3 regions of the Pseudoalteromonas sp. SR44-2 genome follow, and region 1 is predicted to be linked to each of the others. Evidence: predicted binding sites of a transcription regulator. Region 1 holds the regulator's gene; each other region holds the start of a gene.
What was found. Region 1 encodes sigma-54, which starts transcription at its own class of promoters, with help from an activator protein. Its sites were predicted from a motif close to GTTGGCACGNNNNTNGNNT; they were not measured.

Region 2: the regulator sigma-54 is predicted to act here: its motif matches at 5,206-5,224, upstream of fliE (flagellar hook-basal body complex protein FliE).
Region 3: the regulator sigma-54 is predicted to act here: its motif matches at 3,320-3,338, upstream of H5115_RS13595 (PA2169 family four-helix-bundle protein).

What each region holds. Positions count from the first base shown of each region.
Region 1 is NZ_JACJDW010000008.1:32,746-40,734, reverse strand. Features, by position in the region: gene kdsC (3-deoxy-manno-octulosonate-8-phosphatase KdsC) at 1-350, shown strand, start outside; gene lptC (LPS export ABC transporter periplasmic protein LptC) at 347-901, shown strand; gene lptA (lipopolysaccharide transport periplasmic protein LptA) at 891-1,436, shown strand; gene lptB (LPS export ABC transporter ATP-binding protein) at 1,433-2,158, shown strand; gene H5115_RS06785 (RNA polymerase factor sigma-54) at 2,228-3,727, shown strand; gene hpf (ribosome hibernation promoting factor) at 3,754-4,041, shown strand; gene ptsN (PTS IIA-like nitrogen regulatory protein PtsN) at 4,046-4,498, shown strand; gene rapZ (RNase adapter RapZ) at 4,517-5,362, shown strand; gene H5115_RS06765 (HPr family phosphocarrier protein) at 5,405-5,677, shown strand; gene mgtE (magnesium transporter) at 5,811-7,169, shown strand; gene H5115_RS06755 (protein disulfide oxidoreductase) at 7,374-7,781, shown strand; gene H5115_RS06750 (YgiQ family radical SAM protein) at 7,942-7,989, opposite strand, start outside.
Region 2 is NZ_JACJDW010000012.1:27,750-35,738, forward strand. Features, by position in the region: gene H5115_RS09260 (sigma-54-dependent Fis family transcriptional regulator) at 32-1,468, shown strand; gene H5115_RS09265 (DNA-3-methyladenine glycosylase I) at 1,806-2,399, opposite strand; gene H5115_RS09270 (PAS domain-containing sensor histidine kinase) at 2,532-3,644, shown strand; gene H5115_RS09275 (sigma-54 dependent transcriptional regulator) at 3,641-5,107, shown strand; gene fliE (flagellar hook-basal body complex protein FliE) at 5,264-5,596, shown strand; gene fliF (flagellar basal-body MS-ring/collar protein FliF) at 5,617-7,332, shown strand; gene fliG (flagellar motor switch protein FliG) at 7,325-7,989, shown strand, end outside.
Region 3 is NZ_JACJDW010000021.1:56,880-64,868, reverse strand. Features, by position in the region: gene H5115_RS13610 (DUF4124 domain-containing protein) at 1-424, shown strand, start outside; gene aceK (bifunctional isocitrate dehydrogenase kinase/phosphatase) at 528-2,246, shown strand; gene H5115_RS13600 (LysR family transcriptional regulator) at 2,266-3,204, shown strand; gene H5115_RS13595 (PA2169 family four-helix-bundle protein) at 3,382-3,825, shown strand; gene H5115_RS13590 (biopolymer transporter ExbD) at 4,140-4,532, shown strand; gene H5115_RS13585 (TonB-dependent siderophore receptor) at 4,606-7,641, opposite strand; gene H5115_RS13580 (FecR family protein) at 7,651-7,989, opposite strand, start outside.

The DNA.
Region 1 (7,989 bases):
CTGTTATTACTGGTCGTCATTCACAGATAGTACAACAACGTATGAGCAGCTTAACCGTACAGCATATTTATCAAGGCCAAGAAAATAAGCTCATTGCCTATCAAGAATTAAAAGATAAACTCAACCTTAGCGATGAACAAATTGCTTATATTGGTGATGACGGTCCTGACATGCCTGTTATGGAGTTAGTAGGCTTTGCCGTTGCAGTAAATGATGCCCACCCGCTTATTAAGCGTTTGTCACATTATGTAACGCAAATGCCTGGCGGTTTTGGTGCTGTGAGAGAACTCACCGATTTGCTCATGCTTGAAAATGGTAAAGCATTGACTACACAAGGCACTAGTTCATGAATGCAGCGCGCATAATATTAAGCGTTTTATTCATTAGCTGTATGGTTTGGCTTTGGTACCCTTATTTTACACAAACAAATATTGTGCCTCAGGCTGAGCCTGAAGTTGTTGCTAAGCCTGATTACATAGCTATTGAGCTCAAACAGACAGCCTATGATGAGCAAGGTAAAATTAGCCACAAAGTCACTGCGGCTAAAATGGAGCTATACCAGCAATTAGGTTTCACGTTTTTCGAAAAACCCATTTTCACTTTATATAACGAACAACAAACGTGGCAAATAAATGCAGACGAAGCAACATTATACGAAGATAAACAATTAATTTTAGAAGGTAATGTGGTTGCCAAAAATTTAACCGATAACGCCATGATAGACAAAATCAATGCTGATAATATTCAGGTTGATATAAAGTTATTAACAATGCGTTCGGAGCAACCCGTCATTATCACTGGACCCAATTTAAAAATCACCGGTAAAGGCCTAGAAGCCGACTTAAAAACCGAAGTGATAAAACTAATTAACCATACGCGAACCATATATTATGACCAATAAAATATTAAAATCACTTATAATTCCTACACTTATACTAGCGTTTAATAGTAGTGCTGCAGAGCAAAACACGCAACCTGCTGCCAATCAAATTTCAATAAGTGCCGACAAGCAAGAAGGTCAATTAAAAGCTAATGTGGGTATTTTTGAGAAAAACGTTGAGATTATTCACGGTAATCGCCGCATTACAGCCGATCGCCTAGAAGTACACAAACGTGATGAACTTGGTGATAATAAACAATTATTAATTGCCACAGGTAGCCCTGCGCACTTTGAAGAAAAGCAATCAGACGGCACGACTATGAGCGCCAGTGCTGATGAAGTACGTTATGATGTATCTAAGCGTTTTTTAACGCTTGTTGGTAATGCACAAGTATCGCAAGCCGGACAAAAAATAAATGCTAAAAGCATTACCTACGACATAGAGCAGCAGCTCATCAGTGCCGAAAAAGATGAAAACTCAACTGACCGCGTTCACACAATTTTAGTACCGATCGAAACTAAAAAAAGTAAAAAAGGCGATAAAGGTCAACCATGAGCACATTAAAAGCAGAACTATTGGCAAAAAGCTATAAAGGTCGTGAAGTTGTAAAAAACGTCGGCCTTGAAGTACAAGCTGGCAGTATAGTTGGCTTACTTGGCCCTAACGGTGCTGGTAAAACAACGACTTTTTATATGATTGTAGGGCTTGTTCCTAGCGACAAAGGTAAAATATCTATTGATGATAACGATATTACTCTTTTACCTATGCATAGTCGTGCTAGATTAGGCATAGGCTACTTACCGCAAGAGTCATCAATTTTTAGAAAGCTGACTGTTTATCAAAACTTAATGGCCATTTTAGAAACGCGCAAAGAACTAAATAAACAAGCCAGAGAAGACACGCTCAATAACTTATTAGATGAATTTAGCATACAACACATTCGTGATAGCCAAGGTATGGCATTATCGGGTGGAGAACGTCGTCGTGTAGAAATAGCACGAGCGCTGGCAGCAGATCCTAAATTTATATTACTGGATGAACCGTTTGCCGGTGTTGACCCTATTTCGGTATTAGATATAAAGAAAATAATAGAACATCTTAAAAATCGTGGGATTGGAGTATTAATTACCGACCATAACGTAAGAGAGACCCTTGATGTTTGCGAAAAAGCCTACATTGTTTCTCATGGGGAGCTGATTGCATCAGGTACTCCAGAACACGTATTAAATGATAAAACAGTACGCGATGTTTATTTAGGCGAGCAATTTAGGCTGTAACATTTACGCCATGTCTTTAAGCATCTGCTAGTATTAATTATAACAACATAAAAGGATTGTTAGAGATACATGAGGCAATCACTACAGCTGCGCATGGGCCAGCAACTTACAATGACTCCACAGCTGCAACAAGCTATTCGTTTGTTGCAACTCAGTACATTGGATCTCCAGCAAGAAATACAAGAAGCTCTCGACAGTAATCCACTATTAGAGGTTGAAGAGGCAGACTATTCTGAAGACGCTGCTGGTAAAAACGAGCAAAAAGCTGATACCGATGACATAACTGTTAGCGCATCTGCTGATGATGCTCCGAGCGAATATGAACAAGATACTGGTGAAGCACTTGCAAAAGACACGCTAAGTGACGACATGGCTATGGATGTCAGTTGGGATGAGTACATGAGTGCCGCTCCTGCAGCCTCATCAGGTCCAATGCCTGAAGACGAATCAATATACCAAGGCGCCTCTACTGAAACGCTGCATGAGTATTTAATGTGGCAATTACAACTAACGCCATTTAGCCCTACCGATGAAGCCATCGCTATTGCGATTGTAGAGGCCGTCGATGATTCAGGTATTTTAACATTAAGCTGCGAAGAGATTTTAGAAAGCTTTAATCAAGAAAACGAAGATGATAACGAAGTCGAACTTGATGAAATTGAAGCGGTATTAAAACGCATCCAACTGTTTGATCCTGTTGGTATTGCTGCACGTAGTTTACAAGAGTGTTTGTGTATTCAGCTTAATCAATTTGATAAAGAAACACCTTACATTAATGAAACGAAAATGATTTTAACCGAGCATATTGATCTATTAGCAGCTCGCGACTATCGTACATTAATGAAAAAAACTAAGCTTAAAGAAGAAGAGCTTAAAGAAGTGATGACACTAATACATACTCTCAACCCAAAACCTGCAGATACTATTGTAAGGGAAGAATCTGAGTATGTTGTTCCTGATGTGTCAGTTAAAAAAATTAAAGGCCGCTGGGTTGTCGAATTAAACCCAGATAGCATGCCTAAAATTCGTGTTAATAGCCAATACGCGGCAATGTCTCGCACTGTAAAATCAAGTGGCGACAGCCAGTTTATTCGCTCACATTTACAAGAAGCTAAATGGTTTATTAAAAGCTTAGAAAGTAGAAACGACACGCTATTAAAAGTTACTAATTGTATTGTTAAGCAACAACAAGGCTTTTTTGAACATGGCCCTGAAGCCATGAAACCAATGGTTTTAAATGATGTCGCTGAAATGGTAGAAATGCACGAATCGACAATTTCGCGTGTGACTACTCAAAAGTACATGCATACACCCCGTGGTATATTTGAGCTTAAATATTTTTTCTCAAGCCATGTAAGTACTGAAAACGGTGGTGAATGTTCATCTACAGCAATACGTGCGCTTATCCGAAAATTAATCGCAGCAGAAAACTCAGCAAAACCATTGAGTGATAGCAAAATAGCGGATATATTGGCTGAGCAAGGAATTAAAGTAGCGAGACGTACAATCGCAAAATACCGCGAATCTCTTGCTATTCCACCGTCAAATCAGCGTAAAAGTCTGATTTAAGACGCTAAACTAAAAGGGTAATGCTTATGCAACTAAACTTAACTGGTCGTCACGTAGAATTAACCGATTCACTAAGAGACTATATTAATACTAAATTTGCGAAGCTTGAAAGACACTCTGATCATATTAATAATGTTCATGTCATTCTCGATGTAGAAAAGTTAAATCAAAAAGCAGAAGCCACAATACACGTAAGCGGTGCTGAGCTATTTGCCTCTACAGAACATCAAGATATGTATGCCGCTATTGACTCGTTGATCGACAAGCTCGATCGCCAAGTAATCAAACACAAAGAGAAGCTTGCTCGACACTAATATGATGAAATTAAGTTCACTTATATGCCAGGACTGCAGCAAAGCTGCGGTCCTTTTTAATAGCAAAAAAAGAATTTTAGAGTTCATTAGCGAACTTGCTCACGACAAACTTCCGTATTTACCGCAACAAGATATTCTTAATGCTTTAATGAGCAGAGAGAAATTAGGTAGTACAGGTATAGGGCGTGGCATTGCTATTCCTCATGGAAGAATGAGCGGTGCAGAAGAGCCTTTGGCTTTAGTGCTCGTTAGCGAAACTCCAATAAACTTTGATGCAATCGATAATCGCCCTGTTGATATTTTTGTCGCACTCATCGTACCAGATGGCGATAACCAGCAGCACTTAAAGACTCTAGCAACCATTGCTGATAAACTAAACAACAAAGATTTTTGTAAACAGTTACGCAGTGCAAAATCTGATACTGAGCTTTACCAAGTTATTGTCGATCAATCATAGTTTTATAAAGGGTGTTAAATGGAGTTAATTATCATAAGCGGCCGTTCTGGTTCTGGAAAGTCGGTTGCTTTGCGCGTTGTAGAAGATTTAGGTTATTATTGCGTAGATAATATTCCAGTAAACCTACTACCTTCATTAGTTCGCAGTGTATCTGATAGCTACGATAAAATTGCTGTTAGCATAGATGTGCGCAACATCCCTAAAGAACAAGATGAATTTAACGATATTCTTGAATACTTGCCTGGCTTTGCAAACCCTACGTTGTTTTATTTAGATAGCGACGATCAGACATTGATCAAACGCTTTTCTGAAACACGCAGATTACACCCACTATCAATAGACTCGTTGCCCCTTGATTTAGCCATCAAAAAAGAAAAAGAATTACTTGATGTATTAACCACTCGCGCCGACTTTATGATAGATACGACTGATTTAAGTGTTCATCAACTCGCTGAATCTATTCGTGAAAAGATTTTAGGTAAAAAAGATAAGCAACTGATTGTCACATTTGAATCATTTGGTTTTAAACACGGTATACCAAAAGAAGCAGACTACGTATTTGATGCACGCTTTTTACCAAATCCACACTGGGAACCTGAGTTGAAGCCTTTAAATGGGTTAGATCAACTGGTTAAAGACTATTTAGCTAATCACAGCATAGTGCAAAAATTCACATGGCAAATTCAAACATTTGTGCAAACGTGGTTACCGCATTTAGAACGAAATAACCGCAGTTATTTAACCATTGCTATTGGGTGTACAGGCGGGCAACATCGCTCTGTGTATTTAGCGCAAACTATCGGTGAAAGTTTTGCAATGACACATCCCAATGTAAAAATTCGCCATCGCGAGCAAGAAAAATAATATAGCTGAATAATCACCTGTTCAGCTTAGGTAGAGTAAGTTATGCATTGTGAAGATACCTTTTTAATAAAAAACAAATTAGGCTTGCACGCCAGAGCAGCTACTGTGCTTGCGCAATTAGCAGTACAATTTGATGCGACAATCACATTATTCCAAGATGACAAAGAAGCAGCAGGCGATAGCGTACTTGCACTAATGTTACTTGAAAGTAGCCAAGGAAAAGAAGTTAAAGTTGTTTGTAAAGGCCCTGATTCTGAGCAAGCTTTACACGCTGTTGGAGAATTAATAGCACAACGCTTTAATGAACAAGAATAACCTGTTTTATAAAAACAATATTCGCATTACTAATGCTTCAATTAAAACAGATATATAAAATAGATAGGTTAGTAACGCCAGTTAACTCACCTCCCCCCCCATAAAGTAATATAACAATTTATAAAGGACGCCAATGCCTGAAGCTTTTGAACAAGATTACCCACTACAGCAACTAAAACAGGTGACGAAGTCACTCAATAGTGGTCAATTTGTTCAAGTTAGGCGCATGCTCGCAAAAACGGCTCCTTGTGATACCGCATTATTATTAGAATCATCACCGCATAAAATTCGCCGACTGCTTTGGCAATTGGTCGATCCTGATGTGCAGGGTGATGTTCTTGAAGAATTATCTGAAGATGTTCGTTTAGGCATTATTGCCCAAATGGAACCTAAGCACATTGCCGCCGCAACTGAAGATATGGGCCACGATGACTTAGGTGAAGTATTACGTAGCCTGCCAGATACCGTCTATAAAGACGTTGTTAGCGCGATGGACATTCAAGACCGTGAACGTGCCACGCAAGCACTGTCATATCAAGAGCGTTCAGCAGGTGCGCTAATGAACACCGATACGGTGACCATTCGCCCTGATGTAACACTCGATGTTGTACTTCGTTATATTAGACTGCGTGGTGAGTTACCAGAGGGTACAGATGATTTATATGTTGTTGATAAACATAACTGCTTTATAGGCGCTTTATCGCTGAGTACATTATTAACTAATCCGCCAGAAAAAATTGTGCGCGATTTAATGGATGAAGATTGTGAGTCTATCCCAATCTCAATGGATGAAAGTGAAGTAGCGCAATTATTTGAGCGCCATAATTGGATATCGGCCCCTGTGGTGGACGATAACGACCAACTCCTCGGTCGTGTTACTATCGATGACATCGTTGATGTAATCCGAGAAGATGCCGAGCATAGCTTATTAAGCCTAGCCGGTCTTGATGATGAAGAGGATACATTCGCGCCTGTACTAAAAAGCTCTAAAAAACGCTCAGTTTGGCTAGGAGTTAATTTACTAACCGCACTTGCAGCTGCTTTTGTAGCTAGCTTTTTTGAAGGCACTTTAGATGTGCTCCCTATTTTGGCTGTGCTTAACGGTATTGTCCCTTCTATGGGTGGTGTTGCTGGTAGCCAATCATTAACGCTTGTTATCCGTGGTATTGCTGTAGGTCATATAAACCAAACAAACCAACGTTTCTTGATGATGAAAGAACTGGCCATTGGCGCGCTAAACGGTATTTTGTGGTCACTATTAATTGCGGGTGTTATTGCGCTATGGCAATGGGATTTTATGCTTGGTGGCGTACTCGCCTTCGCTATGTTTATGAACTTAGTGGTGGCAGGTGTTGCTGGTGCAAGTATTCCAATAATTCTTAAAAGAATGAATATAGACCCTGCTCTTGCAGGGAGTGTGGTGCTAACCACGGTGACTGATATTGTTGGTATATTCGCCTTTTTAGGTACTGCTACATGGTTGCTGATATAAATTAAACGCTTTAAATGTAAAGAACTAAAGCAAAAAAATACTTAGGGTAAATCAGTAGCTATGGCAACGGATACCAAACATAAAAATGACATACCTAAAAAAACGCTAAAACAAAAAAGCGTATCCATATTAAAAAGTGTACTGGTATATAGCTCTATATTTTTCGTCATTTATACCGCCGTCAATTGGTGGCGGCAACCTGTCATGCCAGCAAATCCTCAATTACAATTAATCGACTATGAAGGGCAAAACATTAATTTAGCAGCAATGAGCCAAGATAAACCCACGCTTGTGTATTTTTGGGGAACTTGGTGTCCAATTTGTAGTATTACCTCCCCTGCCATAAACGAACTCGCAAACGAGAATAAATACCCCGTCGTGAGCATCGCGATAAAATCAGGCTCTGATCAAGAGCTGCATGATTATTTAAATGAGCAAGGCTACAGCTTCAGTACTGTTAACGATCAACACGGGGAGATATTTTCCGATTGGCAGGGACAAGTCACGCCATCTTATATAATCTTAAAAGATAATAAAATGACGCAAGGACTCACCGGCATTCAGCCGTTATGGTCACTTAAATTGCGTTTGTGGTTATCATCAATGCTTTAAAAAAAAGCTAAACTTAGCACAGGATATCTAAAGAGAGGGGCTCTAAAACCTCACTCTTTATCACCTACAATAATATAGATAATAAAGAGCAAGGCTTACTTAATTTGCGTATGAAAAAGCGCGTACCGCAATTAGCCTTATCTATTAGCAAATAAAATTACTAACGTGTACTTTGACGATTACCGCCTACTTTTGGCTTAGTGTTTGC
Region 2 (7,989 bases), on a different contig from region 1:
TACAAATTAGTGAAAGTACGGCTCGCTAAATATGATCTTGATTTTAGATAATAATAACAACCGCGCAATAGGATTAAATGCTTCACTTGGCTTTATTGGTGAAGCTGTACAACTATTAAGCGAAGACTGCTTTGAACAAGAATGCAAAAAATATCAGCAGCAAGAATGCATGATTATTTTAGGAGCGTTGCAATCACTTGACCACGAAAGCTTAATTAAACGCTATCCAACATTACCGTTTTTATTAATTGGCGAAACGCTAAAACCACTATTAAGTATAGCTAATGTGGTGGGGCTTATTTGCGAGCCATTTAATCACGAAGTGACAACGCAGTTACTTCACGATTGCCAGCAGTATCAGCGCATGTTGCCAAATGAGCATAAGCATTCTAAACCACATAAAACTTTTGACGGACTTGTTGGTGAAACAGAGGCCGTAAAAGATGTTCGCTTTTTAATTGAACAAGTGGCAAAAACCGATGCTAATGTTTTAATTTTAGGCGAGTCAGGCACAGGTAAAGAAGTGGTTGCCCGTAATGTACACCTGCTTTCAAAGCGCATTAATGGACCGTTTGTACCTGTAAACTGTGGTGCTATTCCGGCAGAGCTGCTCGAAAGTGAACTATTTGGCCACGAAAAAGGCGCGTTTACTGGTGCTATATCGGCTCGTAAAGGGCGCTTTGAACTAGCTCAAGGCGGGACGCTATTTTTAGATGAAATAGGCGATATGCCACTGCAAATGCAAGTTAAGTTGCTGCGAGTATTGCAAGAACGCAGCTACGAACGTGTTGGTGGTACAAAGGCAATCCAAGCTGATGTACGCGTTATTGCGGCCACGCATCGTAATCTTGAAACAATGATTGAAGAAGGTAGTTTTAGGGAAGATTTATATTACCGCTTAAATGTATTTCCTATCGAAAACCCATCGCTGAGTGCACGAGCTGATGATATTCCGCTGCTTTTAAAAGAGTTAATGCGCCGTGTTAACGACCAGACTGGTTCTACCGCTAAGTTTACAGAGCGCGCAGTTGAGAGCTTAAAAGAACATGCTTGGCCTGGTAATATTCGTGAGCTTGCTAATTTGGTGGAGCGTATGGTTATTATGTTCCCTGACAAAGTGGTCGATATTCCTGATTTACCTAACAAATATCGTTACATTGAAGTTGAAGCCTACGAGCCAGAATACCCTGAAGAGTTAATGGAAAAAGACGCCTTTAACGACATATTTAGTACAGGCTTTAGTGATTACGAAAGTGAGCCAGACGCTGAGTTTAGCCAAACGGGTAGTGGGCTATTGCCAGATGATGGTATTGAACTTAAAGATTATTTAGCCGAACTCGAAATAAGCTTAATAACCCAAGCGTTAGAGCGCTATGATTACGTTGTAGCTCGCGCTGCAGAGATATTAGGGGTCCGCAGAACAACACTCGTTGAGAAAATGAAAAAGTATAATCTTTCAAGAGATTAAGGTTTAAAAGCAGCTGTCAGTGTTTAGTTATAAATTGGCCAAACACAGTAGATAAATAACCCCTCGTTTTGTAGGTGCGGTTTTATACCGCACTTTACTTAAAAATATTAGCAAGAGCGCGAAGTAAATTCGCACCTACACGGTTTTTACTTTTGTTGTAGACGCTAGACTTGCTCGCGTGAAAAACAAGACTTTTAATCATTTAAATAAAACGTTATTTCACAAAGAGAAAAACGAAGATAAATGAGAAACCATAGTCAACTTACGCTTTACTTCTCTAAAGCGCAGCGTCTCTTAACCTCTTTGTGAACTAATCACTTTTATAGTTATAAATCACTTACTCACTAAAAGCCTTAATGATTTCTTCTTTTCTAAAACAATCATTACTGTGATCGTTAACCATACCGCAGGCCTGCATATGAGCGTAAACCGTTGTAGGACCTAAAAACTTAAAACCCCGTTTTTTTAAATCTTTCGCAAATGCGGTTGATGCCTCTGTAATTGCAGGATAGTCCTCAATATTATTCAAATTACTTATAATCGGTTTATTATCGACAAACTGCCATTGGTAGTTACTAAAACTTCCAAATTCTTTTTGTATTTCTATAAAGCGCTTTGCGTTGTTAACAGTTGCCACAATTTTTAAGCGATTGCGCACAATTCCCTCATCAAGCATTAGTCTCTCAACGTCATCTTGTGTGAATTGTGCCACTTTATCTACATCAAAATTAGCAAATGCTTTTTTGTAACCGCTACGCTTTTTTAAAATTGTGTACCAGCTTAAGCCGGCTTGCGCTGATTCAAGAGTGATAAATTCAAACAGCTTTGTATCATCATAAAGAGGGACGCCCCATTCTTCATCATGGTAAATAACGTAGTCGGGTTTAGTGGTGTCGAGCCACGGGCAACGGCACTTTATTTGCTCACTCATTATTATTCCTTTTTGTGTGCGTCATTTTTATGTCGCTCAAATTATTGATGTAACTTAATGATAAGTATGTAAATAAATATTGGTATAAATCGTGCATTTGGACATATATCTACATCAATTCGAGATTTGATTATGGCCCTTGCTAGCGTGCTAAAACCACAGTTTTTTTCTGCAAATCAGTATAACCCATGTTTACTTCAAGAGGAGTACATTGGTGAATTAAGCGATCTGCGCAAGCAAGCAAGTTGGCTTTCGCACTTGGTTGATACCATGCCAGCAGGTGTGGTTGTACTTGATGGCAAAGGGTTGATTGCAAAAGCGAATCAAATAGCGATTGATATGCTTGGCGAGCCACTTGAAGGCGAACGCTGGTTTAATGTTATTCAGCGCTCTTTTAGGCCACATCAAGATGATGGTCATGAAGTGTCTTTAAAGGACGGGCGCCTAATAAAGCTTGATATTACCGCTCTAGCACCAGAGCCTGGGCAACTTATTTTAATGACGGATTTAACCGAAACCCGCCGCTTACAAAAACGTGTTGCACATATGCAGCGATTAAGCGCGCTGGGTAAAATGGTTGCATCATTAGCGCATCAAGTCCGTACGCCGCTCTCAGCCGCTATGCTGTACGCTGCTAATTTAGGGTCTAAGCGCTTACCCGAAGCATCTCGTGATAATTTTCAAACAAAGTTAATGTCGCGTTTAAAAGATTTAGAAACTCAAGTAAACGACATGCTGTTATTTGCTAAAAGTGGCGATCAGCAAGTTGTTGAGCAAGTTTCAATGCAGCAGCTTTTAACCGAAGTTAAAGCAGGTGCCGATGCGATGGTCGCACTTAATGAAAGTGAGCTGGATGTAAGCTTACCAGAACCCGATATACAAATAGTTGGTAATAAAACGGCATTGGCCAGTGCTATTCAAAATCTAGTGCACAATAGTATTCAAGTTATTGGCGGTGGCGCAAAAGTAAAAATTAGCGCACAAAGAGATTTAAAAGATTTAGATATGGTTCGTATTAGTGTGAGCGACAATGGCCCAGGTGTTGATTTAAGCCAAAGCGATAAAATTTTTGAACCATTTTTTACTACAAAAAGTCAGGGCACAGGTTTAGGGCTTGCTGTAGTGAGTTCGGTGGCTAGTGCGCACCAAGGCCGTGTTGATGTGACTAATAATACGCAGGGTGGTGCCTGCTTTAGCTTGTTACTGCCTATTAAGGCAACATCTAAATTAGAGGGGTCATTATGAGTAACACTATTTTAGTTGTCGAAGATGACGCAGGGCTTCGTGAAGCCTTAATAGATACCCTTGAAATGTCGGGTATTGAATGTGTTGCAGCGAGCAGTGCTGAGCAAGCAATGTTACTGCTTAAAAAAGATCAATTTTCGCTTGTTGTAAGCGATGTGCAAATGGGCGCAATGAGTGGACTTGATTTACTACGCAGTATTAAATTAAACCACCCTGATTTACCTGTATTGATGATGACGGCCTATGCCACAATTGACGATGCGGTAGAGGCCATGCGCCTAGGTGCAATTGACTACATGGCAAAACCATTTGCACCTGAAGTGCTGTTAAATATGGTGAGCCGTTATTTGCCTGAAAAAGCAAAAGAAACCGACGGCCCCGTTGTTGCTGACCCAACTAGTATTCAATTATTGGAGCTTGCAAGTAAAGTAGCACGCTCTGATGCAAGTGTTATGGTACTTGGTCCAAGTGGTTCAGGTAAGGAAGTACTTGCGCGTTATATTCATGATAAGTCGAGCCGATGTAATGAGCCATTTGTAGCGATTAACTGCGCGGCTATTCCTGAAAATATGCTCGAAGCCACGTTATTTGGTTACGAAAAAGGGGCTTTTACGGGCGCGATTCAAGCATGTCCGGGTAAGTTTGAGCAAGCACAAGGAGGCACTATTTTACTTGATGAAATTACTGAAATGGACTTAGGGCTACAAGCTAAACTTTTACGCGTACTGCAAGAGCGTGAAGTAGAGCGTTTAGGGGGGCGTAAAACAATCCAGCTCGATGTACGTATTTTGGCAACCAGTAATCGTGATTTAAAAGAAGCTGTGGTAGATAATCAGTTTAGAGAAGATTTATATTACAGGCTTAATGTTTTTCCACTAATGTGGCGTCCATTGTGCCAACGCCCTGACGATATTATTGTATTGGCTAAGCATTTAATTGAGCGCCATATAAGTAAAAGCAAAGAGCCTATGGCGTATTTAGATAAAGCTGCTGAGCAAAAGTTACTGGCTCACGCGTGGCCTGGTAATGTGCGCGAGCTTGATAATGTTATACAGCGTGCGCTTATACTGCGCACGGGTAACACAATAAACGAGCATGCTATTTTTATCGAAAACTTAGTATCTAATAACTTTGTTATGGAGCCATCATTGGCACCAGCGCAAACAGTATCGCCAACAGAATTAGCTCACGCAGATAAAGGCGTTGACAAAAGCACGTTAAGCTCTGCATATTATGATGAAAAATCGCATGCCGAGGATGAGCCTAAGCAAGGTTTACTAGCGGCAGATACCGGTAGCTATAAAGATGAGCTTAAAGACAAAGAGCATCGTATTATTTTAGAAACCCTTGCACGTTGCCAAGGTAAGCGTAAAGACGTTGCCGAAACGTTGGGCATAAGCCCACGCACTTTACGTTATAAACTAGCGCAAATGCGCGATTTAGGTATTTCACTTCCTGCATAACCTCCTATAAACCCTAAGTTTGCGCTGCGAGCTTAGGGTTGTCAAAACTCTGACTCACACAAATTAAAGTTAACCCATTGTATTTTAATGATTAATTATTTGGCATGCTTTGTGCTTTATTACTTATAAGAGTTCACTGCGTGTCAGAGATAAATTATGAAAATTCAAAACAGTGCTGTATTTCAAGAAATGCAATCAATGGCTTTAGAAGCCGGCCGTAATAATCAAACTAATAAACTGCCAACTCAGGTGCAGTCTACTTCTACAGCACAATTTGGCGACATGCTAAGTGATGCAATAAATTCAGTGCACGGATTACAACAAGATGCCGCGCAAAAAGTAACAGCAGTTGAGATGGGGGATCGAAGTGTATCCCTTGCTGAGGCGATGATTGCTTCTCAAAAATCGTCAGTTGCTTTTGAGGCTACAGTACAGGTTCGTAATAAACTTGTTGAAGCTTATAAAGAAATCATGAACATGCCTGTTTAATTAGGTAGTGGAGAATTATTGTGGCGCAATCTAACCAATCTACAGACCTAGCACTTGCTGGTGGCGGTATTGACCAAAGTGGTGGTGATGATCAACAAGAACAAAAGTCAGGCTACTTAAGTGCTTTGAATGGTGTTGATGTATTGCGCCAAGTAACATTGGTTATAGCATTGGCTATTTGTTTAGCTATCGCGATTTTTATTATTATTTGGGCTCGTCAGCCAGATATGCGCCCGTTAGGCAAAATGCAAACAGAAGAACTTATTCAAACATTAGACTTTTTAGATGCGCAAAAAATTGAATACCAACTTGATGGCAATGTTGTATCGGTTGATGAAAGCGAATACCAAAACATTAAATTGCTAATGACCCGCGAAGGGTTAGAGCAAGGCCCTGCATCTGGCTCTGACATAATTATGCAAGATATGGGCTTTGGTGTAAGCCAACGCTTGGAGCGTGAACGTTTAAAACATGGTCGCGAGCAACAACTTGCCCGCACCATTGAAGAGCTAAATAACATTACTCGCGCCAAAGTATTGTTAGCCATCCCTAAAGAAAACGTATTTGCCCGCAGAGAGAAAAAACCATCCGCTACTGTTGTATTAACACTTAAGCGTGGCCGCTCACTTGACCGTGAAGAGGTAGACTCTGTTGTTGATATGATTGCTTCAGCAGTACAAGGCTTAGAGCCTGCACGTGTTACGGTTACTGACCAAAATGGTCGATTATTAAATTCAGGTTCGCAAAGCTCATTAGCAGCACGCTCTCGTAAAGAATACGATTTAGAACGCAAGCGCGAACAAGAGTATCTTGAAAAAATAGACAGTATTTTAATACCGGTTGTTGGGCTTGCAAACTATACAGCTCAAGTTGATTTGAGCATGGACTTTAGCTCAGTTGAGGAAACTCAAAAGCGTTATAACCCAGACCTACCAGCGGTTAGAAGCGAAACCACATTTGAAGAAAATAACATTGGTGGTTTAGCTGTTGGTATTCCTGGTGCGCTTACAAATCAACCACCGCTAAACTCAAACATCCCTGAAGTTGCAGGACAAGGCGGCGCAGGTACTGCTACGTCACCAACACGTAGCCACAAAGAAGCAACACGTAATTATGAACTCGATACAACAATTTCTCACAAGCGCCAGCAAAGTGGTGTAATACGCAGAATAAGTGTGTCAGTTGCTGTTGACTACGTCCCTAAAGTGGGAGAAAACGGCGAAACAACTATGGCCCCGCGCTCGGTAGAGGCATTGTCAAATATTCGTCGCTTACTACAAGGTGGTGTAGGTTTTGATATGCAACGTGGTGATGCACTTGAAGTAGTAACAGTACCGTTTGTACGTGAAGCAACAAATTTAGCAATAGAAGTGCCACTGTGGGAACAAGACTGGTTTATGAAAATAGCCCGCCTTGTACTAGGAGCCTTAGTTATCATTGTATTGATAATGGCAGTAGTAAAACCAATGCTTAAGCGCTTAATTTACCCAGACGATACACTAGAAGAATACGACGAAGATGCATTAAGTTCAGGCGTAGATATTGGCGACAATACACTTGATATGCTAAATAAAGACTTTGATTCTGCTTCGGTTGGTTTCTCAAGTGATGGTACACTGCAGTTACCGGATTTACATGGCGACGAAGATTTACTCAAAGCAATTCGTGCCCTTGTAGCTAACGAACCAGAACTATCATCACAAGTAGTGAAAGCGTGGTTAACAGAAGATGACTGATCAAGAACAAAAACAACTCCCGCCAGCCTTTGATGTTGATAAGCTAGATGGGGTAGATAAAGCTGCTATATTACTTTTGAGTTTATCAGAAGAAGATGCCGCGCAAATCCTTAAACACTTAGAACCTAAACAGGTGCAAAAAGTGGGTATGGCGATGGCTGGGCTACAGGATTTATCTCAAGCTAAAATTAGCGCTGTACACAACTTGTTTATAGAACAAATTCAAAGCTTTAGTACCATTGGTTTTCAGTCAGAAGACTTTATTAAAAAAGCGCTTACAGCAGCACTTGGTGAAGACAAAGCCGCTAGCCTTATTGACCAAATTGTTATGGGCTCAGGTGCTAAAGGCTTGGATTCATTAAAATGGATGGACTCTAAGCAGGTAGCAAACATTATTCGTAATGAGCATCCGCAAATTCAAACCATTGTATTATCGTATTTAGAGCCAGAACAGTCAGCTGAGATTATTGCTCAGTTCCCTGAAAAAGTGCGTTTAGATTTAACAATGCGTATTGCAAACCTTGAAGAAGTTCAGCCTGCAGCACTGCAAGAGCTAAACGAAATTATGGAAAAACAATTTGCCGGCCAAGCAGGTGCACAAGCCGCTAAAATGGGTGGCTTAAAAGCAGCTGCAGATATAATGAACTACCTAGATAC
Region 3 (7,989 bases), on a different contig from region 1:
TAGCTTTAGCGATACCACTTACTACAAATGTGTAACAGAAAAAGGCACTGTCTTTTCTCAACTCCCCTGTGACGACGAAGCAACGACTTATAAAGTTAACACAACGGGTAATCAGTATTCTGGTCCTAAGGTTGACTACACTAAACAACTAAACGAACTGGAGCGTGAAAGGCTTCTATCTGGCTTACAGGCAGAGCTTCGCAGTAATAACCATAAACTAACAATACTTGATCGTAATAAAGAGCGTGCTGAATACAAACAACAAGAGCGGTTAAATCATATTTTAGCCATTGATGATAAAAAGCGTATTACTAAAGACATTACTAAAAAACTAAAAATAATTAATAAAACATATAAGAAAAACGTATCGGCTGTGACTAAACAAATTAAAATTCTCGAAAAAAAGATAGCTCAATTCCAATAAGTTACTCTTAGTTAGTAAGTAACATTTATCTTGGTTTTAAACTTAAAATAACATACCCTTAACACAATAGAGTATAAACTCTAGGGACTTTTAAGGAGTGCAAATGCAACCTCGCCATATTGCTGAATTAATTTTAACGGGTTTTAAAAGGCACTATCAGTTATTTCAAAAAACAACAGCCAAAGCCCCTCTTGCCTTCGCAAAAAAAGATTGGCAAGCAATAAATGATATCAGCCGTTTGCGTATCAGCTATTATGATGATCGTGTTAACGAAACCACCCAAGCGCTAAAAAAAGAAACCCCAACCGAACAACTCGATGAAAGCCTATGGCTTGAAGTTAAAAAGGTATATCAGCATTTTTTATGTTTTCACCCCCAAGCAGAGCTCGCAGAAACTTTTTATAACTCTGTATTTTGCCGGCTGTACCATAGGCGCTATTTTCATAATGACTTTATATTTGTTGAAGCAACCTTAAAAGATGCTCCTTCAGTACCTGTAGAAGCAGAATATAGAACATACTTTCCTGTAGTTGATGGCCTAAAACCAACAATAAAACGCATTATTAGTCATTTTGATTTTAAAGCCCCATTTGTAAATTTAGAGCGTGATATTCGCCTCCTTGTTAAAGCTTTTTATAAACAAGCCCCCGATACACATCACCAACCTTGGCAAATGCGCTTTGATATTCTACACACGCCTTTTTATCGTAATAAAGCAGCCTATATTGTTGGTCGTGTTGTTTCAAAAAGTGGGGTTCAGCCCTTTATAATCGCTGTATTACACGATGAAGATAACGGATTATATTTAGATGCACTTTTAACTAAGTCATCTCAAATGCGTGTTATTTTTGGCTTTGCCCGCGCTTATTTTATGGTAGAGACTCACGCACCTTCAGCACTTGTTCGGTTTTTAAATCAACTTATGCCAAACAAAACACTTGCTGAACTTTATAACGCAGTGGGTTTTCATAAGCAGGGGAAAACTGAATTTTACCGAGAATTTTTAAACCACTTATCTCACTCTAGCGATGAGTTTACAATTGCACCAGGGACTCCCGGTATGGTGATGATGGTATTCACCCTTCCCTCATTTGGCTATGTTTTTAAAGTAATAAAAGACAAATTTGGTGAGAGTAAACCCTTTGGCCGTGATACCGTATTAAAGCGCTATCAACTAGTAAAAAACCATGATCGCGTTGGCAGAATGGCCGATACCATAGAGTATTCTAACGTCGTATTTCCTTTAGCGCGTTTTGATAGTAATTTACTTGCGCAATTACATAAAACAATTGGCTCATCAATGGTAATTGAGGGCGATTGGTTGATCATCAAGCACTTGTATATTGAACGGCGAATGACACCTCTTAACTTGTTTTTAGAAAATGCTGATGAAGAAAGTGTCGCCGACGCGATTGAAGAATATGGGCAAGCCCTAAAAGAAATGATTGCTGTTAATATATTCCCTGGTGATATGCTCTTAAAAAACTTTGGTGTAAGCAAGCACAAACGTATTATTTTTTACGATTACGATGAAGTTCAATATCTAACCGATATGAACTTTAGAGCATTACCAAAAGCAAAGAGCTATGACGACTATTTAATGGATGAACAAAGTTACTCTGTTGCACCACAGGATGTATTTCCTGAGCAACTTTGTACATTTGTAATGCCAAACCCTATGTATAAAAAGTTTTTACTCAGTACTCATCCAGAGCTTATAGATGTTAGCTTTTGGAAGCAGGCACAACAAAATATAAAAAATGGTCAGGTAAGTCATATTTACCCATACCCGACAGCACAGCGCTTTATTCACCACTGGTAAGCGCTAAAGGACACACACAATGAATATAAGTAAAATAGATTTAAATTTACTCGTTTACCTCGATACATTGCTTCGAGAATGCAACGTAACACGCGCTGCTAATCAATTGAGTATAACGCAACCTGCAATGAGTAATGGCCTTAAACGTCTTCGTAACTTATTTAACGACCCTATTTTAGTTCGTACCAGCGATGGTATGGTGCCTACCGAGCGTGCTTTGGAGTTACAACCCGTTATTCGTGGCATATTAATGACGCTTGAAGAAACTCTAGCACCTAATCGAGAATTTGAGGCAAGCCAAAGTAAGCGTGTGTTTAGAATAATGGCCAGTGATTACGCTGCAAGTACATTAGCACCAAAGCTTTTAAGTAAATTGCACGAAGAAGCCCCCGATACTACTTTAGATATACTCACACCAAGTGATGTCACCTTTCATGATGTAGAAAACGGTAAAGTAGATATGGCAATCAACCGTTTTGAAAACTTACCTCAGTCTTTTCATCATAAACGTATTTGGAAAGATAGTTTTTGCTGCTTAGTAAAAGCCGATAATCCTATAATTGAAAACTTTAGTCTCGACAGCTATTTAAAAGCGCGCCATATATGGGTAAGCAAAACAGGTTTTGGTGTAGGTGTAGGCATGGACCCTAAAGATGTGCAAAAACTTGGCTGGGTTGACGAAGCACTTGCTCACTTTGGTAAGCATCGTAATATTGCCACTTTTACGCGTAACTACCATGTAGCTATTCATTTAGCTAAAGAGAAAAATTTGATTGCGACCCTTCCTTCAAAAGCCGCAAATATATATTTAGATGATCCGGGGCTTAAAATTTTAGAGCCACCATTTCCAATTCCTCCTTTTGAGCTTGATATGATTTGGAGTCCACTGTTACATCGCGATGCGAGTCACATTTGGTTACGTCAAAAAGTAGCTGAAGTAGCTGAAGAGCTAAAATAACTTTATTACACAATATAATGTAAAAATTGCTAGGTTAATTTTTTGCCTGTTAACTTAGCATCCTACTGAAACAAAATTAAACCAACAAAATCAAATAACTACATAACTATTAAAACGTGGAACATACATTGCTTTTATTAAATTGAACTATACATTCATTTAATTAAAGAGGTCATTATGAACACCCATCAAGGATCAGAAGTAAATCATATTACTGACATCATTCAAGTTATGAACAGCGGCATCGATTTTTATCAAAAAGCGCAGGAAAAAGTTGAAGACCCTGCTATTGGTGCACTTTTTCAGCGTATGATAGATGCCCGAAAAGTGAGTGTTGAGCGCTTGCAGCCATATGCAATTAATGAAAAAGGCGAACGCGAAGATGGCTCATCTTTCGCAGTTGAAGCACGACGTGCGTACACAGCCCTATTGACTACTTTCACCTCACACAACGACAGCACGTATGTAAAAGAGCTTGAAGAGGTAGAAGATAAAACCCTTGAAGAAATTAAAGCAGCAATGGATAAACCGCAACCAGCTGACTGCGAAGCTGCACTGGCTAAAACATTATTAACAATGCAAAGCTGCCATGCAGAAATGAGCCGTATGCAAAAGCATTAAGCTGACATAGCGCATAACTAGAACCCAGCCTCGAGCTGGGTTTTTTATTGCCTCTAATACCAACCTACATAGTTTTTAAAGCAATTTAACGAATTGAATTACACTATAACGATGCTAAATAGATCCCATATTTAAGCAGATAAGTATAAACACCGCCTTATTTCACCACATTTTAAATACATAATTAGTACAAATATTTAATATTATTAGAATATTTATTTAACCACGCTTTATTTTTGCTGTGCTAATTTTGTTAATAGGTACCTAAAACCTTGCTGTGGCGCCGCAGCATTTAATTAAAAATAAGGTCCAATATGAAAAAACTAACTAAACTGCAAAATAATGCTGATGTAGATATGACCCCGATGTTAGACATAGTGTTCATATTACTAATTTTCTTTATTGTAACTACATCTTTTGTAAAACCTGTGGCTATTGAATTAAACCGACCACTCGACAGCCCTCAAATAGATAAGCCTGTAAAAAATGCTTTATTTAAAATTGATGAAAGTAACGGAGTATATTTTTCTGGGAGGTTAATTGATTTAGAGCAAGTTGCGACTAATTTAGCTATGTTCGCGGCTAAATATGAAATAAGTTCGGTGCTTATAACTGCAGACGAAAACAGTACACATAATACTTTAATGAATGTAATGAATAGTATTAAGCAATACGATGATTATCCAATAAGTTTGATTTCTAAATAAAATCAACCCAAGCTAAAACCAAAAAAAGGGCCTTACGGCCCTTTGAGTTAAATAACAAAAGGGAGGTTAGTAATTAAAAACGGTATTCTGCACCTACGTAATAGTAAGCACCGTTAAATCCAAACGGAGCCGAACGACGTGAGTAGTCAAACACACCTGAGCTGCTAATTACGGTATTACCATTAGCATCTACAATAGTACCTGAGCGAGAGTTACCTATTTCATTTTTATCTGGGTAAACATCGAACAAGTTATTTGCACCAATATTTACTGATAAGTCTTCAGTAACGAAGTAGTTAACTTTAACGTCAGTTAAAATTTCTGCGCCATACGTTTGACGACCACCATCTTCTACTGTGTATTCACCAAAACGATTAAGTGAGAGGTTAACAGTCCAATCATCACGTTGATAAAGCGCACTTAAGTTAATACGGTCCTCTGGTTGCCACTCTTCTATAATAGAGATGTCTTCAGCTGAGAATATATCTTCTACTTTTACTGTCTCAAGGCTTGAGCCAGCAGGAGAGAACAACGATACAACATCTGTTTTGGTAAAGTTAGCTGCAAGTGTAAAATCAAGTGTGCCGCCTAAACCTTCAGTGTTCCACGTTGCTACAAAATCAACACCACGTGTTTCTGTATCAGCACCATTTAAGAAAAACTGCCCTACGCCAGCACCTGCACTATTTAGTGCTGCATCAAGGCTTGTAGATAACCCTTTACCTAAGCGATCACTAATTACAATACGGTCGTCAATATCAATCGAGTAGTAATCAACGGTTACATTAATATTATCGGTAACGTTATACACAATACCTAAACTACGGTTTTGTGATTTTTCTTCTTTAAGTTTTGGAATACCTAAACTTTGCGCAAGTGTTGAATCATTTCTAAATGTACCAACTTCTTCTGCAACTAAATTCCCATTAGTATCAACAACAAATTGTGTGCTTACGTTATTAAAGTAAAGCTGCTGCATTGAAGGCGCTCTAAATCCTGAGCTTAATGCACCACGTAATGAAATATCGTCGGTAATAGACCAGTTACCAGCAAGTTTAAAGTTTACTGTATCGCCAAAACCTTTGTAGTTATCGTAGCGAAGTGCACCAGATAAAATCACATCTTCAATTACATAAGATTCTGCATCTACGTAAAATGAAATTACATCACGTGACTCATCCACTGAAGACGCAGGTGATGAACCACCAAAACCTTGTGAACCACCCGATGCATCTTCAGAGCCAACACCGCCACTTAAACCGCTGTAAATACTTACACCATTTAATGTGTCGTAATCGCGGTACGCATATTCATTACCTTCTAAAATACGGTATTCATCAGTACGTATTTCAGCACCCATTGCTAACGAATAATCATCAAAGTTTTGCGTAAAATCAATATTGATTGTTTGCAGTGATAATTCCATGCCGTAAGCGTACGCTTCACGTGGAATAGTTGTACGAATATCAGCTGCACTTAAGCCTTGGTCATAACGTAAAAAGTTAGCGTATGAGGCATTGATAGTGTCACTTGTAGTGTAATCAATGCTGTTCTCACCATAGGTGTAAGATAAATCAAGGCTTGCATCGTTATCAAATTCAGTTTTATAACCAAAGTTGTACGAGATATCGTCGATAGTTGTGTTGATTTTTGGTAAGAAACCTAGCGGAATCGTTGCATCGTTATCTTGTAGTACTGGGTTACCGCCTGCATTTGCATTATGACGGAAAAATGCAGCCGACTCATTTTCGCGTGTTGAGTAAGTAATAAAGCCGTAAAGCTCGCCATCACCTAACTCGTAACCGGTATTAATTGTTAAACCAAACTGCTGAGAATCAGCATCACCAATTCTAAAGGTATCACGATCGGCTGTCAGCTCACGCGGATCGCCAGCAAGTAAAGTGCCGTCACTTAGTTCTGTACAACCATAAAACTGACAAGAGCCATGTAAACCGGCACGGTTAGTCGGTGCACGGTCACGGTAATTGATAGTTGTATTTAAATAACCGTCATCACCTAGCGCAAAGCCTTTATTAAAATCAAGGTTAATGGTTTCGCCATCGCCTTCAGAATATTGACCGTAGTTAATAGCCGCTTTGCCACCTTCGCTACCATCTTTAAGCACAATATTAATAACACCAGCAATGGCATCAGAACCATACTGAGCAGCAGCGCCATCACGTAATACTTCAATGCGTTTAATTGCAGAGGCTGGAATTGCATTCATGTCAGTACCTGCGGTACCTCGCCCAACAGAGCCATTAATATGAATAATACTTGCTTGATGACGACGTTTGCCGTTAATTAACACCAATGTTTGATCAGGGCCCAAACCGCGAAGTGTCGCAGGTCTTAAAGCATCAGTACCATCACTAATTGCAGAGCTTGAAAAGTTAAATGAAGGGGCGATAGACTGTAGCATACGACCAACTTCTGTTTGGCCTGTATTTTCAAGCGCTTCTGCACTTAGGATATCTACTGGAACGGGTAAATCTTCAACTGAACGTCCTGCTACACGGCTACCGACAATAGCAATTTTTTCAATTTTTTCTTGAGCGACTTCTTCTGCTGCGTTTACACCTTGCGAATTTACTGCAAGTAAAGCTGGTAATACTGCTGCACTGACCGCTGAAAGCTTCATCATGTTGTTATCATTCCTGTTGATTTGTTTGAGTTTTATACTCAGTAAACCATTTTGATCAACAACCGCATCGAGCTCAGTCCCACCTAATAATGCCTCTAGAGCATCTAGCTGAGTATAAAATCCATAAACTGAATTTGCGTCATACTGCTTTGCCAACTCATAAGAAAACACCACGGTTTGCTCTGTTTGTTTAGCATATTCAATTAAGGCTTTGTCTGCTCGCTGCGCTTTTATATCAAATTGCACCATTTGCCCAGTGGTTTGTGTTGCTGCTTGTACACTTAAACTAAAAATAGCCGGTGCAAGCACACTAAATCCACTCAATAAATGCGTTTGGTTACTGCGCAACTTATATAAACAGCTGACAAACAAAAATCCTCTATGGTTTCGTTTCTTTTTTTTAATGTTTTTTTTACGTTCAATCTTTATTGATGCAACTTTATCTAACATTAGTTTGATTTGCATAACGTCTACTTATGATTCTGTATGGTGTTTTAGCGTTACTACATGCTCACCTAAACGCTCATGATCAATCGAAAAGTTAGTTTGTAAACTTTCTAGTAAACCTTCAACGTCACCGGCTTTGAATACTCCAGCCACTTTAATACTGGCAAGCTCAGCTGATGAAAGCTCAAAACGTGTGGCTGTATAGCGGCTTACTTCATTTAAAGCATCGCTTAGCTCTTCTCCATTAAAAATAAGCATCCCGTTTTGCCATGCCAAATCGCGTTGTACGTCGTTCATTGAAAGCTGCGTAATTGGCTTTGTAACACTTTGCTCAATAACTGCTTTTTCGCCTGAGGTAACAATATT